3 regions of the Pseudomonas sp. S3_A03 genome follow, and region 2 is predicted to be linked to each of the others. Evidence: riboswitches for the same ligand, from Rfam matches in the RefSeq annotation. Region 2 holds a riboswitch; each other region holds the start of a gene.
The links. A riboswitch is a leader RNA that binds a small molecule or an ion and turns the genes downstream of it on or off. The one in region 2 is predicted to bind cobalamin.
Positions count from the first base shown of each region.

Region 1: it holds a riboswitch for cobalamin, as region 2 does, so the genes downstream of both, cobO (cob(I)yrinic acid a,c-diamide adenosyltransferase) here and cobW (cobalamin biosynthesis protein CobW) in region 2, are expected to answer to the same signal.
Region 3: it holds a riboswitch for cobalamin, as region 2 does, so the genes downstream of both, AB4O25_RS09370 (ABC transporter substrate-binding protein) here and cobW (cobalamin biosynthesis protein CobW) in region 2, are expected to answer to the same signal.

Region 1 is NZ_CP162753.1:2,383,409-2,388,599, forward strand. It holds gene cbiB (adenosylcobinamide-phosphate synthase CbiB) at 1-136, opposite strand, end outside; gene bluB (5,6-dimethylbenzimidazole synthase) at 133-783, opposite strand; gene AB4O25_RS10745 (cobyrinate a,c-diamide synthase) at 788-2,107, opposite strand; partial or broken gene cobO (cob(I)yrinic acid a,c-diamide adenosyltransferase) at 2,104-2,716, opposite strand; cobalamin riboswitch at 2,796-3,041, opposite strand; gene AB4O25_RS10755 (C40 family peptidase) at 3,139-3,678, opposite strand; gene AB4O25_RS10760 (C40 family peptidase) at 3,823-4,452, opposite strand; gene hda (DnaA regulatory inactivator Hda) at 4,662-5,191, opposite strand, start outside.
Region 2 is NZ_CP162753.1:1,436,251-1,441,441, forward strand. It holds gene cobN (cobaltochelatase subunit CobN) at 1-205, opposite strand, end outside; gene cobW (cobalamin biosynthesis protein CobW) at 209-1,270, opposite strand; cobalamin riboswitch at 1,365-1,563, opposite strand; cobalamin riboswitch at 1,606-1,810, shown strand; gene AB4O25_RS06275 (CbtB domain-containing protein) at 1,908-2,096, shown strand; gene AB4O25_RS06280 (CbtA family protein) at 2,108-2,812, shown strand; gene AB4O25_RS06285 (cobalamin biosynthesis protein) at 2,809-3,201, shown strand; gene cobM (precorrin-4 C(11)-methyltransferase) at 3,272-4,018, shown strand; gene nfuA (Fe-S biogenesis protein NfuA) at 4,197-4,781, opposite strand; gene AB4O25_RS06300 (fatty acid cis/trans isomerase) at 4,876-5,191, opposite strand, start outside.
Region 3 is NZ_CP162753.1:2,075,200-2,080,390, forward strand. It holds gene AB4O25_RS09350 (aldehyde dehydrogenase family protein) at 1-969, shown strand, start outside; gene AB4O25_RS09355 (hypothetical protein) at 1,143-1,307, opposite strand; gene AB4O25_RS09360 (hypothetical protein) at 1,318-1,620, opposite strand; gene AB4O25_RS09365 (M24 family metallopeptidase) at 1,938-2,801, opposite strand; cobalamin riboswitch at 2,862-3,055, shown strand; gene AB4O25_RS09370 (ABC transporter substrate-binding protein) at 3,171-4,181, shown strand; gene AB4O25_RS09375 (FecCD family ABC transporter permease) at 4,178-5,182, shown strand; gene AB4O25_RS09380 (ABC transporter ATP-binding protein) at 5,179-5,191, shown strand, end outside.

The DNA of each region.
Region 1 (5,191 bases), 950 kb from region 2:
CACGGCCACCGCTATTGAAGCGTTGCTCGATGCGCCCGGCAAAATTGCCGAACGCCACCAGCGGATGCCGACGCCTGGGTTCACCCAGCAGCGCATCCAACGCCACCCCGGCGACACACAGCAAGGCCACACTCATTGACTCGCTCCCCACGTATTCTCATACAACATGTCTTTCAGCGGCCGCGGTTCGGCCCAGCCTTCGAGCTGCAACATCGGTGCCGGATAGAATTCGGCCACCGGCCCCAGGCACAGCACGGCCAGGGGTTTGGCGCCGGGCGGCAGGCCCAGCAGATCGGCCAGGGCCTGGGGGTCGAACAACGATACCCAGCCCATGCCCAGCCCTTCGACACGGGCAGCCAGCCATAGATTCTGGATCGCACAGGACAGCGAAGCCATGTCCATTTCCGGCAAGGTACGGCGGCCGAAAATGTGCCGCTCGCGATCATCCATCAACGCCGCCACCAGTACTTCAGCGCAGTCGTGAATGCCTTCGACCTTGAGCTTCATGAATTCATCGGAACGTTCGCCCAGGGCTTGGGCGGTGCGCACGCGCTCTTCTTCGACCACTTGCTGGATTTGCCCACGCAGGTGGCGGTCGCTGATGCGGATAAAACGCCACGGCTGCATCAAACCCACACTGGGTGCCTGATGCGCGGCCTGGAGCAGGCGATGAAGCAATTCGGGAGCCACCGTACCGCCGCTGAAGTGGCGCATGTCGCGGCGCTCGGCGATGGCGCGGTAGACGGCGTCGCGGTCGGCCGGGGCAAATGCGTTGTCGGTCATGGCCCTATCGAGGGCAAGCCCCTCCCACATTGGGTGCAAACAAGGCGGCGACCGCTGATGGGTTCGATGGGAAATAAAAGTGCACATAAGAGGCTGTCATCCGCCCCTGTCGGTAAACCGCCTCGGCACCGCGCCCACCGTTAGGGCTCAGGCCACGGGCAATCGGCTCGCACTCGGTGCTGGTCAGGGAATGGTGATACGTGTGCCCGCGCAACACGCCTTCCGGCAATTCGACGCTTTGCAGGGCCAGGGCCGCGAGTTTCTTTTGCATCACCGCATCGCCCGGTAAAAGGCCGAGCAGTTCGGCACGGTTGCCGTCGACGTCGGTGAGCGAGTCCAGCAGGTAGAGCATGCCGCCGCATTCGGCGAGCAACGGCTTGCCGGCGGCGTGGTGGGCGCGGATGGCAGCGAGCATCGGGGTATTTTCCGACAGCGCCTGGTGGTGCAGTTCCGGGTAACCACCGGGCAGATAGAGGCTGTCGGCGTCGGGCAGTGCGTGATCATGGATCGGCGAAAAGAAGCTCAACTGAGCCCCCATCGCTCGCAGCAGGTCGAGGCTGGCGCCGTAGGTGAACGCGAAGGCTTCGTCACGGGCGACGGCGATGCGCACGCCCTTGAGCAATGGCTCCGCCTCGATCACCTGCGGTGCGGCGAAGGCCACCGGCGGCGGCAGCGCGACTTTGCAACTACCGCCCAGGGCTTGGGCGGCGGCGTCCAGGCGCACATCGAGATCATTCAATTCGCTGGCCTGCACCAGCCCCAGGTGACGGCTGGGCAGCTCGATACCGGTCTCACGTGACAACGCGCCGTACCAGCGCAGGCCTTCGGTGAGGCTGCCTTCGAGCAACTGCGCATGGCGCAGCGTGCCGACGCGGTTGGCCAGTACCCCGGCAAACGGCAGGTCCGGCTGATAGCGCGCCAGGCCCAATGCCAGCGCGCCAAAGGTCTGGGCCATGGCGGTGCCGTCGATCACGCCCAACACCGGCACGCCGAAGTGCCGCGCCAGGTCGGCGCTGGACGGCGTGCCGTCGAACAGGCCCATCACGCCCTCGATCAGGATCAGGTCCGCCTCCCCCGCCGCTTCCCATAACAAGCGGCGACTTTCCTGCTCGCCCACCATCCACATGTCCAATTGATAAACCGGCGCACCGCTGGCGCGCTCATGGATCATCGGGTCCAGAAAGTCCGGGCCGCATTTGAACACGCGCACGTTGCGCCCCAGGTTACGATGCAAACGGGCGAGCGCGGCGGTGACGGTGGTTTTGCCCTGGCCGGACGCCGGAGCGGCGATCAATACAGCCGGGCAATGACGGGGCGGGTTCACAGTTCGACGCCCTTCTGTGCCTTGATACCGGCCTGGAACGCATGCTTGAGCATGCCCATTTCAGTGACGGTGTCGCCCATTTCGATCAACTCGGGCTTGGCGCCACGGCCGGTGACGACCACGTGTTGCATCGGTGGGCGGGCTTGCAGGTCGCTCAGAACATGATCGAGGTCGAGGTAGCCATGCTTGAGGGCAATATTGAGCTCATCCAGCACCACCAGGCCAATGGACGGGTCTTGCAGTAATTGGCGCGACACGGCCCAGGCGGCTTCGGCGGCGGCAATATCGCGCTGCCGGTCCTGGGTTTCCCAAGTGAAGCCTTCGCCCATCACGTGAAAGCGCACTTGCTCGGGGGAAACGGCGGAAAAACAATTCTTCGCCGGTACTGTTACGCCCCTTGATGAACTGCACCACGCCGCACTGCATGCCATGGCCCATGGCGCGGGCGAGCATGCCGAATGCCGAGCTGCTCTTGCCTTTGCCATTACCGGTGAGCACCAATAGCAAGCCGCATTCATTGGGTGAATTGGCGATGCGCTCGTCAATCACGGCTTTTTTGCGCAGCATGCGTGCCAGGTGGCGTTCATCGCGGTCGGGGGTATCGGTCATGGCAGCTCTCCGTTGGGGCTGAACAAAAACGGCGGGCAGGGAAAAGAAAAAACAGACAGCCAAGCATCGCCCACCGTGATGCTGTTGGATGATCCTGGCCGGTCTCCGGGCTCATGAGTGGCGTTCTGAAGCGAACAGGCCGACGCTGCGCCTTCCCATATCGCGAGCGATACAGTGGCTCAATGCAGGGTCTTGACTCATTTACCGTTGCGGGGGCAGCGCCGGAATTGCGGCGGCGCTGTGTATAAGCGCGCTCACTCACCGGCTTCCCTGTTTCACTCTGTCGACCCACGGGTCACAGAGCACCTGGAACAAGCGGCGAAGGTTAGTGGGTTGGAGGGCTAGCTGCAAGCGTCAAGCCTAAAGCTACAAGCAGGCATTGCGCCGTCTTGCAGCTTTAAGCGTGCAACGTGGCATTGATTCTAAGGATTACGCGCCAGATTGCCCGGCAATACGCGCTTGGCACTCAGGTAAGCATTCTGCCAATACGCTTTGGACAGGGTGTCCAGTTTCACCGTGCCACCGGTTTGCGGCGCATGGACAAAGCGACCTTCACCCACGTAGATCCCAGCATGGCTGACCTGCGAGCCACCACCGGTGGCGAAGAACAATAGGTCGCCGGTTTGCAGGTTCTGCTCGCTCACATCCTGGGCGCGCATCACGATCAGCTCGCGCGTGGTGCGTGGCAGGGAAATGCCGGCGGCGTCGCGGTAGACGAAGCCGATCAGGCCGCTGCAATCAAAACCGGAGTCCGGCGTGTTACCGCCCCAGCGATAAGGCGTGCCGACCAGGCCCAGCGCACGAAAGAGCACGTCTTCGGCAGCAGGCGAAAAGTTCTGGGTGGAATAATTGAACACCGGCTTGGGCTTGACCGCGATGGGCGCAGGCGGCGGTGTGCGGCTGGCGCAGGCGCTGAGAAGCGCGGCGCAAACAATTAGAATCAGGCGGGCCGAGGTCGACATGTGCAGAACAATCCTGGTCTGGATGCGGCTTTCGCTGCCGAACGCTGAAAACCAGAACGCGCAAGCAAAGCTCGCGCGAACGGGTTACAACAATATCCAGGGATTCTAGCGCTTACGCGTCAAACTTCAAGTATCACTTTAAGTTTACTTACTGGCGGTAACCGTAGTCGGGGCCATGGCGAGTGCGCGCTTGGCTTCGATGAAGGTTTTGCTCCAGTAGCTGTCACCCAGGCTGTCGACTCGCACACCGCCACTGCGACGGCTGCTGGAGTGGATAAACTGGTTGTCACCCAAGTAGATACCGGCGTGACTGACACGACCACGGCCTGCCGTACTGAAGAAAAGCAGATCACCGGGCTTGAGGTTGTTGCGTGCGACCAACGGTGCTTTCACGTTGATCATTTCGCGCGTGGAGCGTGGCAGGTTCATGCCGGCTTCTTCGCGAAACAGATAGCCGATAAAACCGCTGCAATCGAAACCGGCTTCGGAGGTACCGCCGAAACGGTAACGGGTACCGATCAGGGACATGCCGCGTTCTAGGATACTGTCGGCCAGAACTGGAAGCTGGTAAGGCTTGTTGCCGGAGAAATCGGCCAGTTCTTTCTCGGTTGCCAGCTCTTCTTCATAAACGGAAGCAGACTGCGCAGCGACGAATTTTGCCTGGGACTGTTGTTGAGGCTTCTGCTGCTCTGCCACGTGTTGAGGGTGGGAGGCGCAACCAAACAACAGGGTAACGAGTGCGAGAGGCACGAGGGGTGCGAAGCGATTTAGCATGGGCACGACCGTGGCTGATGTGTAAAGAAGCCGAGACTATGCCCTCTATCACATCGATTTGCAAATTCAATCGTGCGCTATGTGACTTCGCGATTGGACCGTGACATCTAAGCCCTGATTCCAATTAATGACGTAAATGCGTAGCCCGCCGGGCTCAGACGCAGGTTTTCTGGCGCCTGAAAAGTGCCGAATCGTGACAAATCAACGTGTTACCAACCCAACGTCTCTTTGAGAAAAGGGATCGTCAATTTTCGTTGCGCCTGCAAAGAGGCCTGATCGAGCTGCTCAAGCAAATCGAACAAGGCGCTCATGCTGCGGGTACCGCGGGTGAGGATAAAGTGCCCCACTTCGTCGGTGAGGTGCAGGCCACGACGGGATGCACGCAATTGCAGGGCGCGCAGCTTGTCTTCGTCGGACAGGGGGCGCATCTGGAAGATCAGCGCCAGGGTCAGGCGTGACTTGAGGTCGGCCAACTTGACCGGCAATTCCCGAGGCGACGTGGCGGCGGCAATCAGCAAGCGCCGGCCGCTGTCACGCAAGCGATTGAATAAATGGAACAGCGCCTCTTCCCAATCCGCCTTGCCGGCGATCACCTGCAGGTCATCCAGGCACACCAGTTCGTACTGTTCAAGGTTGTCGAAGATGCCGATGCCGCGATCCATCAGCTCAGCCAACGGCAGGTATACCGCCGGCTCACCCATTTGCTCGAAGCGCAGGCAGGCGGCCTGCAACAGGTGGG
Region 2 (5,191 bases):
CGACCGAGGCGTGGTTCTGCACCTGCATCGGGTTGGCCAGGCGCAGGCTGGGGTAATCCTCGGGCAGTTGCTGCGCCGCTTCGGCCAGCAGCGCCAGGCTCGAATCGCCGCTACACAGGATCACCAGTTCGGCGGGGGTTTGACCAAGGTCGGCAATATTGTCGTCCGCGACGAAACCACCGGGCTGAGTCCTGAGCAGGTGCATGGGTTAAGCGCTGAGCGCGGCGCGCAATTGCGCTTCAAGGGCAGCGGCATCCAGCTCCTGGCCGATCAGCACCAGGCGCGTAATGCGCGCTTCGTCTGCGCCCCAGGCGCGGTCGAAATGCTTGTCAAAACGCGTGCCCACGCCCTGGATCAGCAGGCGCATCGGCTTGTTGGGGATCGCGGCGAACCCTTTGATGCGCAGGATGCCGTGTTGCACCACCAGTTGGGTCAGGGCGTCGAGCAGCAGCGCTTCGTCGGCTTGCGGCAGGTCGATGGAGATCGAATCAAACGCATCGTGGTCGTGATCGTCTTCGCCTTCATGGTGGTGATCGTGATGGCTGTGGCGACCATCGATGTGCTCCTCGGAGCCGGCACCCAGGCCGATCAGCACGTCGAGCGGCAGGCGACCGCTGCTCGCTTCAATGACCTTGACGGCCGGCGGCAGCTCTTCGGCGACTTCCAGGCGTACGCGGGCCAGGTCTTCAGGGCTGATCAGATCGCACTTGTTGAGGATGACCAGGTCGGCGCTGGCCAGTTGGTCGGCGAACAACTCGTGCAGCGGCGACTCGTGGTCCAGGTTCGGGTCGAGTTTGCGCTGGGCGTCGACCTGGTCCGGGAACGCGGCAAAGGTGCCGGCGGCCACGGCTGGGCTGTCGACCACGGTGATCACCGCGTCGACCGTGCAGGCGCTGCGGATTTCCGGCCACTGGAACGCTTGCACCAGCGGTTTTGGCAGGGCCAGGCCCGAGGTTTCGATGAGGATATGGTCGAGGTCGCCACGACGGGCCACCAGTTCGCGCATCACCGGGAAGAACTCTTCCTGCACCGTGCAGCACAGGCAGCCGTTGGCCAATTCGTAGACACGGCCGTTGGCTTCTTCTTCGGTGCAACCGATGGAGCACTGCTTGAGGATTTCACCGTCGATACCCAGCTCGCCGAATTCGTTGACGATCACCGCGATACGACGGCCCTGGGCGTTGTCGAGCATATGGCGCAGCAAGGTGGTTTTGCCCGAGCCGAGGAAGCCGGTAACGATGGTGACGGGAAGTTTGGCCAGTGTTTTCATCGGATGCCCTTTTGGGGCGGGCATACGGGACGATTGGCCCTGCAACAGCGCGCAGCAGCGGATTTCGTCACCGGATCACCCCGCCCGGTTGAATTGGAAAATCGGTTGCGAGGCAGGTCTCCTGGCTTGGGGCTTGCGGGCCGTACGACCGGCGCCGGCTGCGCCTTCCCGCCTGATCGGCAGTGGCATGGCAGTCGGTAAACCCTTCACAGTTGCGGGGGCAGCCGCGGCTTGAACCGCGTTCCCTTCTTAGCTTCGGCCTGAGCCGAAGAACCTCGAAGGGTGCAAGGCTACAGGGGCTCGGTCAATTTGACTACCGCCGCTCTGCATGCTTTCCTACAAGCCTTGTTTCGGGTGCCCTTCACAGGGTGAAACGGGAAACCGGTACGTCATATCCGTATGGCAAGTCCGGTGCTGCCCCCGCAACGGTAAGCGAGCGAAGCGTCAGATCCACTGTGCCTGTACGGCATGGGAAGGCGATGCTTTATAGACCCAGTGTCCCTCGCAAGCCCGGAGACCGGCCCGAAAACTTCAGATAACAAACCCGCGGTGGGCGGGCGCTGTTCAGAACCCTGTGGGCCTGGCTCGCGGGGTTTTCATGCGCTCGTTTCACCCTGACACCTGAAAGGGACGCGCCATGTCGATCATCAGCAGCACCTCGCACACCGCCAGCAGCACCTCCACCCTGAGCCAACGCCTGAGCGCCGCTATCGGCGCGTCGATCCTCGGTGCGTGCCTGGTGTATTTCGCCGGTTTCTCGCACATTGAGGCGGTGCACAACGCTGCCCACGATACCCGCCACAGCGCCGCGTTCCCGTGCCATTGAGACCTGCCGACATGATCAAGCGTATTGCGCAAACCGCAGGGTTCAGCGGCCTGTTGGCCGCCCTGCTGCTGACCCTGCTGCAAAGCTTCTGGGTTGCCCCGCTGATTCTGCAGGCGGAAACCTTTGAAAAAGCCCCGGCCGCCACAGAGGTTGTGCATGAGCACGCCGCCGGCGCTGCCGCGCACACCCATGACGCCGAAGCCTGGGAGCCGGAAGACGGCTGGCAGCGCGTGCTCTCGACCACGGGCGCCAACCTGGTGGTAGCCGTCGGTTTTGCGCTGATGCTGGCTGGCCTTTACACCTTGCGCACGCCGACTCGCACCGCCCAAGGCCTGCTGTGGGGCTTGGCGGGTTACGCGACCTTTGTGCTGGCGCCAACCCTCGGCCTGCCACCGGAGTTGCCGGGCACTGCCGCCGCTGACTTGGCGCTACGCCAGGCATGGTGGATCGGCACCGCCGCCTCTACTGCCGCCGGTATTGCGCTGATCGTTTTCGGCCGCAATGGGCTGCTCAAAGTGCTGGGCGCAGCCATCCTCGCGGTGCCGCACCTACTCGGCGCGCCGCAGCCGCTAGTGCATTCAATGCTCGCGCCGCAAGCCCTGGAGGCGCAGTTCAAGATCGCCTCGCAGCTGACCAATATGGCGTTCTGGCTGGCCCTGGGCCTGATCAGCGCCTGGCTGTTCCGTCGCAACCGCGATGATCGCTACTCGGCATGACCTACGTGGTCGGCCTGGGCTGCCAGCGCGGTTGTGATGCAGCCACCCTGTTGGGCCTGTTTGATGCGGCCCTCGCCGAGGGCGGCGTCGAGCGTCACCGTGTCATGGCACTGGCCAGCATCGACCGTAAACAAAACGAGCCGGGGCTACTCGCCCTGGCCCGATGGCTCGACCTGCCCTTGCGGTGCTTCAGCGCCGGGCAACTGGCCGTTTATGAAGCGCGGCTGAGCCATAAATCCGCAGTTGCCTTCGCCCATACCGGCTGTTACGGCATCGCCGAAAGCGCCGCCCTGGCCCTGGCCGAACAGCTCTGCGGCGGCCCTGCCCGCTTGTTGATCACCCGCCGGAAAACCGCCCAGGCCACCTTTGCGTTGGCCTGCGCCGGCTAAAATCCCGATAATCGCGCTTTCCGATCATGAGCATCCTTCATGCTCGCCCGTTTTTCGACAGGAACTCTCCATGACCGTCTACTTCATCGGCGCCGGCCCCGGCGACCCGGAATTGATTACCATCAAGGGCCAACGGTTGATCCGCAGTTGCCCGGTGATCATTTACACCGGCTCCCTGGTGCCCGCAGCGGTATTGGACGGCCATCAGGCGGAACAGGTGGTCAACAGCGCCGAATTGCACCTGGAGCAAATCATCGACCTGATCAAGGCCGCCCATGCCAAAGGCCAGGACGTGGCACGTGTGCATTCCGGCGACCCGAGCCTGTACGGCGCGATTGGCGAGCAAATCCGCCAGTTGCGCGAATGGGACATTCCCTTCCAGATCATCCCCGGCGTCACCGCAGTGGCGGCCTGCGCTGCGTTGCTGGAGGCCGAACTGACCCTGCCGGACATCGCCCAAAGCGTGATCCTGACGCGCTACGCCGATAAAACCAGCATGCCGGTCGGCGAAGACTTCGACAGCCTGGCCCGCCACGGCACGACCATGGCGATTCACCTGGGGGTCAATCATCTGGAAAAGATCGTCACCGAGCTGTTGCCGCATTACGGCGCGGATTGCCCGATTGCCGTGGTGCACCGCGCGACGTGGCCGGACCAGGATTGGGCGGTCGGCACGCTCGCTGATATCGCCGGCAAAGTCGCCGCCAAGGGCTTTCGGCGCACGGCGCTGATTGTGGTGGGTCGGGTGCTGGCCAATGACAGTTTCAGCGAGTCATCGCTGTATCGGGCTGGGCATGCGCATCTTTATCGACCTTAGCTTTTTTACCAGATGCGTGTATCAGCCAGCGGTCGAGGCGACTGAGGCACCGCTATCGGAAGCAAGCCCCCACACCTAATCTTCCGTCTGAGATAAACAACGTAACCCACTGAATTAAAAGTATAAAAAAACGGCGCTCACGGGGCGCCGTTTTTTATTTTCGCAGTGAACGCCTTACTCAGTAGTAGGCGTTTTCTTTCTGCGTATGGTCGGTCACGTCACGTACACCCTTGAGCTCCGGAATACGCTCGAGCAAGGTGCGCTCGATGCCTTCACGCAAGGTCACGTCGGCCTGGCCGCAGCCTTGGCAGCCGCCGCCGAACTTGAGGACAGCGATGCCGTCTTCGACGACGTCGATCAAGCTGACCTGGCCGCCGTGGCTGGCAAGCCCCGGGTTGATCTCGGTCTGCAGGTAGTAGTTGATGCGCTCGTTGACCGGGCTGTCGGCGTTGACATTCGGCACCTTGGCGTTGGGCGCCTTGATGGTCAACTGGCCGCCCATACGGTCGGTGGCGTAGTCGACCACGGCGTCATCAAGGAAGGCTTCGCTGAAGCTGTCGATGTACGCGGTGAAGCTTTTCAGCCCCAGGGCGGTGTCTTCAGGCTTCTCTTCACCAGGCTTGCAGTAGGCAATGCAGGTCTCGGCGTACTGGGTGCCGGGCTGGGTGATGAAGACGCGGATACCGATTCCTGGGGTGTTCTGCTTGGACAGCAGGTCGGCCAGGTAATCGTGGGCGGCGTCGGTAATGGTTATGGCAGTCATGGAAACTCCTCACAGGCTTGCCGGCAGTTTACGCCAAAATATTACGCAGGTACAAAGTCCGAGTATTTTTGTCGGAAAAGCGTCGACCTGCCTGTCAGAGGTTTTCATAACGATTCATGTCCAACACCCCCTCTTCCACAGGCGTTGTCTCGCGGATGTACTGCGACAAATCATGGAAATACTGCCAGAACAGCGGATGGCTGCGGCGCACGCCCCAACGATCAACGATGGCTTCGAACTGCTTGGCGTCCTTGGCCTGTTCCATCTGCGCAACGAATGCAGGCACTTCCCGGGCCGGGATATTGAACATGAAGTTGGGGTAGCTGCTGAGCACGCCCGGGTAAACGGTCAAGGTATCCAGGCCCGACTGATAGCGATAGGCCTCACCCAGCAGGAACGCCACGTTACTG
Region 3 (5,191 bases), 640 kb from region 2:
TGGCAAGTACTGCGCGGCGCCGTGCCGACGCTGCTCGCCGGCAATACCTACGTGCTCAAACACGCGCCGAACGTGATGGGCAGCGCCTACCTGATCCAGCAAGCCTTCCAGAAAGCCGGTTTTATCGAAGGCCTGTTTGAAGTGATCAACGTGACCACCGAGGGTGTGTCCAGCGCCATCGCCGACCCGCGCATCGCTGCCGTCACCCTCACCGGCAGTGTGCGTGCCGGCATCGCCATCGGCTCCCAGGCGGGCGCGGCGCTGAAAAAATGCGTGCTGGAACTGGGCGGCTCCGACCCGTTCATCGTGCTCAACGATGCCGACCTCGACGCCGCCGTACAGGCCGCGCTGATTGGCCGCTTCCAAAACAGCGGCCAAGTTTGCGCCGCCGCCAAGCGCCTGATCATTGAGGCCGGTGTGGTCGAAGCCTTCACCGCCAAATTCGTCGAGGCCAGCCGCGCCATGGTGATGGGCGACCCGACCTCAGCCGACACCTACGTCGGCCCGATGGCCCGCTTCGACCTGCGGGACGAGTTGCACGGCCAGGTCCAGGCCACTCTGCAAGAAGGCGCCACATTGTTATTGGGCGGCAATAAAGTCGCAGGGGCCGGTAACTATTACGAACCGACCGTACTGGCAGACGTCACCGACCAGATGACCTCGTTCAAACAGGAGCTGTTCGGGCCGGTGGCCTCGATCATCACCGCCCGCGACGCTGACCACGCGGTGGCGCTGGCCAATGACAGCGAATTCGGCCTCACCGCCAGCATTTTCACCACCGACGCGGCCAAGGCGCGGGATATTGCCAATCAGTTGGAAACCGGCGGGATCTTCGTCAACGCCTTCAGCGTCTCCGACCCACGCGTGGCGTTTGGTGGCGTGAAAAAGAGCGGGTTCGGCCGCGAGCTGTCGCACTTTGGTGTGCGCGAGTTCTGCAATGCACAGACGGTGTGGCGGGATCGCAAATAAAACAGGCAACACCCGTCAACTGTGGGAGCGGGCGTGCTCCCACCTTTGACCTGCGGTGCTTTTCGACCAATCGACCGTCACTTCCCCCACTGCTTTTGCAGCATGCCCTTACTTGCTTCCAGCCGTTGCTCGCGCAGTAAGCCAGTCGCATGCCCGACAGGAAAGCAGCTGCGTCAAAGCGCCCACAGGCGGATCAAGGCAAACCCCAGGTCTACGTTGACGCAGTCACGCCCATCTACCCACTCATCCCCGCGAAGGCGTCGTCCGGTGTTGGTCTCGCGCTCACCTTTGGCAATCACCAGCACAAACAACCGGACCGGGCATTCGAATGAGCGCAACCGCTCAACATCAGCCCCTCACTGACCAATTGCCCTCCAGGCACTTGGCTTGGGATATGTCGCCCAGACACTTGATTTCAGCAACCATGCTCGTTGAGCCACTGTCGTCCAGGGCATACAGGTCGGCTTTGCGCCGCTCGCCAATCGGCAAATCGGTCCAGAGGCTGATGTCATTCTTGAACCAGGCATACAAGCTGATTTCGGCCTGAATCCAGTGCTCGCGGCAACTGTTCAGTTGCAACACCTGTTCGAGTTTATCGCCCATTTCACGAAAGGCCCGCTCGAACAAAACAATCCATTGATCAGCATTCATGACTGACTCCCTGTGTATGACGTATCGAGGCTAGTGCTTGACTGGTGCATCCCAGCAATCCGGGTGGCGTGCGCAGACATCGTATTGGCGATCCATCAAGGCCATGCGGTTAATGTGGGCGTCCGTGGCCGCCCGGAACGACTGATTGCTGGTTGTGATATAGGCCGCGGTGCGGTCAGTCAGGCGTGCGTTTAACTGGCTGCGGGTGTGGGCATCCAGTGCCTGGGGGCGAATCGAAAGGGCGCGGCAAATAATATCATTGAGCCATCACTGCGTATCACCCCATCGCCCAAGCATTCGCAGGGCGGTACAGCGCATCAATCCAGCATCCGGCTAAGCAGCCGGTGCCCATCTGCCGTCACCTCGACCATCGCCGACAACATCACGCCGTCGGCACCGTCCGTGGAGAGCAGGCTCCAAAAGTCCGGTGGCTGATACCTCACACCAACGGTGCCCGCCTTGGCGATCACATACACGTTGAGCACTTGCCCGGGTTGCATCAACGGGCTGTCACCCTCGACCTTGTAACCGAGCACTTGCGGCTTTTGTATGCGCGCCTGCCCCATGGCATAGCCCGCAAACTCACGCACCGCGACGGCATGGCCCGCGTCCAGTTCCTGTTGTATCGCCGCCCCCACATTGGCCAGCCGCTCGCCGCCCTGAACGTGGGCGACTCCGTTGGCCAGCGCACGGCGCGCAGTCATCAGCAATTGGCGTTGCGCCGGGGTGGCATTGGGTGTGGCAAACGTCCAGACCTGAGCAACATGGGCCTGCGCCGATGCCGCGATCAACTCCACTTTTACCAGCGCCGCGTCCGGGAACGGCACATCGGTGGGCGGCGCGGCGCTCACCTGGTTATTCACCGACACCGCCACCGCTGCCGGGTAGCCGCGATAACCGAACATCATCGGCAGCCAGCCGTGCTGTGCGTACTGGTCGAGTAAAAATTCCTGGACCGCAGTGCCGGTGCCGCCCTTGCGGATCAGCGGCGCGACCTTGCGCAACAGGTCACTGGCGATGGGCGCCAGTTTGGCTTCCTCGGCAAGAATGGTTGCGTCATCCAACTGGGCGATGGCGCGGGCCCTGTCGCCGATCGCGTCGGTGTAGCGGGCGAGCGCAGGGTCAGCGGCGTGTGCGCTCATGCAAAACAACAGTGGCACTATTCCCAGACGTATCAACATGGCCTTCCTTGGGTTGGTTATGGACGGACCCGAATTGTACCTCCACCCAGCGCCCAAGATGGACTACCATACCGCGCCGGTTCCCAAACGGGACTAATAGGGAATTCGAAACGCCGCACGCGGCGCCAATCGAAACTGCCCCCGCAACTGTAGATGCCGAGCCTGCTCCTTCATGCCACTGGACACCGTCCGGGAAGGCCGGAGCGAGGCGACGACGCATCAGTCAGGAGACCTGCCGGCCCAGCAACATCACTCACCGGCGGGGTGTCCGGGAAGGACATCCTCGCCTGCCCGAGCGGCAGCGTTCGAGGGCGTATTTCCGAGCCGTAACGCCCCTGCTGCACGTACGGTTCACACGGAGATTGCCCCATGCTGCCACGCGTTACCGCCCTGATCGCCGGGCTGGGCTTATGTGCCCTGGCCCAAGCGGCGCCCACTCATTACCCGCTGGCGGTCGAAAACTGCGGCAGCACCGTGACCTTCCAGCACGCCCCCGAGCGCAGCGTGACCATCGGCCAGGCCGCCACCGAAATGCTCTACGCCCTGGGCGTGGGTGACAAAGTGGTCGGCACCTCGCTGTGGTTCAACAGCGTGTTGGCGCCGTTCAAGGCGCAGAACGACGGCATCGACCGCCTGGCCAACAACGAGCCGAGCTTTGAAGCGGTGATCGCCAAGCGCCCGCAACTGGTGGCGGCCGAGCTGGAATGGGTGGTCGGCGCGCAAGGGGTGGTGGGCACGCGCGAGCAGTTCCATGAATTGCAAATCCCCACCTACCTGCTGCCCTCCGACTGTGAAGGCAAAGACAACCTGGTCGGCGCCGACGGCACGCGGCTGGAGCCGTTCCGCATCGAGACGATCTACAAAAGCATCCACCAACTGGCGCAGATCTTCGACGTGCAGGATCGCGGCCAACAACTGAACGACGAACTCAAAGCGCGCCTGGCCAAATCCGTCGCCACCGCGCAAGGCAAGGGCTTGAAACACGCCAGCGCACTGGTCTGGTTCTCCAGCGCCGAGATGGCCAGCGACCCTTATGTGGCCGGGCACAAGGGCGTTCCCGAATTCATGTTGGAAACCCTCGGTTTGCACAACGTGGTGCAGTCCGATGAAGAGTGGCCCGCCGTCGGCTGGGAGACCCTCGCCAAAGCCAACCCGACCTTCCTGGTGATCGCCCGCATGGACCGCCGCCGCTACCCCGCCGACGACCATGAAAAGAAACTCGCCTTCCTGCGCAGCGACCCGGTCACGCGCAACATGGACGCGGTAAAAAACAACCGCATCATCATCCTCGATGCCCTGGCGCTGCAGGCAAGCCTGCGCACCTTTGATGGCCTTGAACAACTGGCCGCGGCCATCGACGGCTACAACCTGCCCAAATGATCCGTACCCTACTCGCCCTCGCGCTGCTGCTGGCCGCCGTCCTCGCCGGCGTGGCCATCGGCGAAACCGCCATCGAACCGCAGGTGGTGTTGCAGGTGCTCGCCAATAAACTGTGGAACGCCGGCTACCTGCTGGACCCCATCGACGAAGGCGTGGTGTGGAACTACCGCCTCACGCGCACCCTGGTCGCCGCCGCCTGCGGCGCCGGGCTGGCCACCTGCGGGGTGATTCTGCAATCGTTGTTGCGTAACCCGTTGGCCGACCCGTACTTGTTGGGCATCAGCGCCGGCGCCTCGACCGGCGCGGTGCTGGTGGCGTTGATGGGCGTGGGCGGCGGCTTGGTTTCGCTGTCGGCCGGCGCGTTTGTCGGGGCCATGGCGGCATTCGCCCTGGTGATTTTATTGGCGCGGGCCAGTGGCTCCATGAGCGGCACCGGGCAGATCATCCTCGCGGGCATCGCCGGCTCGCAGCTGTTCAATGCGCTCACCGCATTCCTGATCACCAAGTCCGCCAGCTCGGAACAGGCGCGCGGCATCCTGTTCTGGCTGCTCGGCAACCTCAGCGGCGTGCGCTGGCCGTCGGTGTGGCTGGCGGTGCCGGTCGCCGTGGCGGGCTTGGCCGTGCGCCTGTGGCACCGGCGTGCGCTGGATGCGTTTACCTTCGGCAGCGACTCGGCGGCGTCCCTCGGCATTGCGGTGCGCCGCGTACAGTTTGTGCTGGTGGGCTGCGCCGCGCTGGTCACCGCGGTGATGGTGTCGATTGTCGGCTCCATTGGCTTTGTCGGCCTGGTGATCCCCCACGCCGTGCGCTTGTTGCTCGGCACCGGGCACTCGCGACTGCTGCCGGCCAGTGCGTTGGGCGGCGCCTTGTTCCTGATCGCGGCCGATGTGCTATCGCGCACCTTGATCAAGGGCCAGGTGATCCCGGTGGGCGTGGTCACGGCGCTGGTCGGCGCGCCGGTGTTTGCGCTGATCCTGATCGGCCGGAGGAATGCCCGATGACAGTGCTCA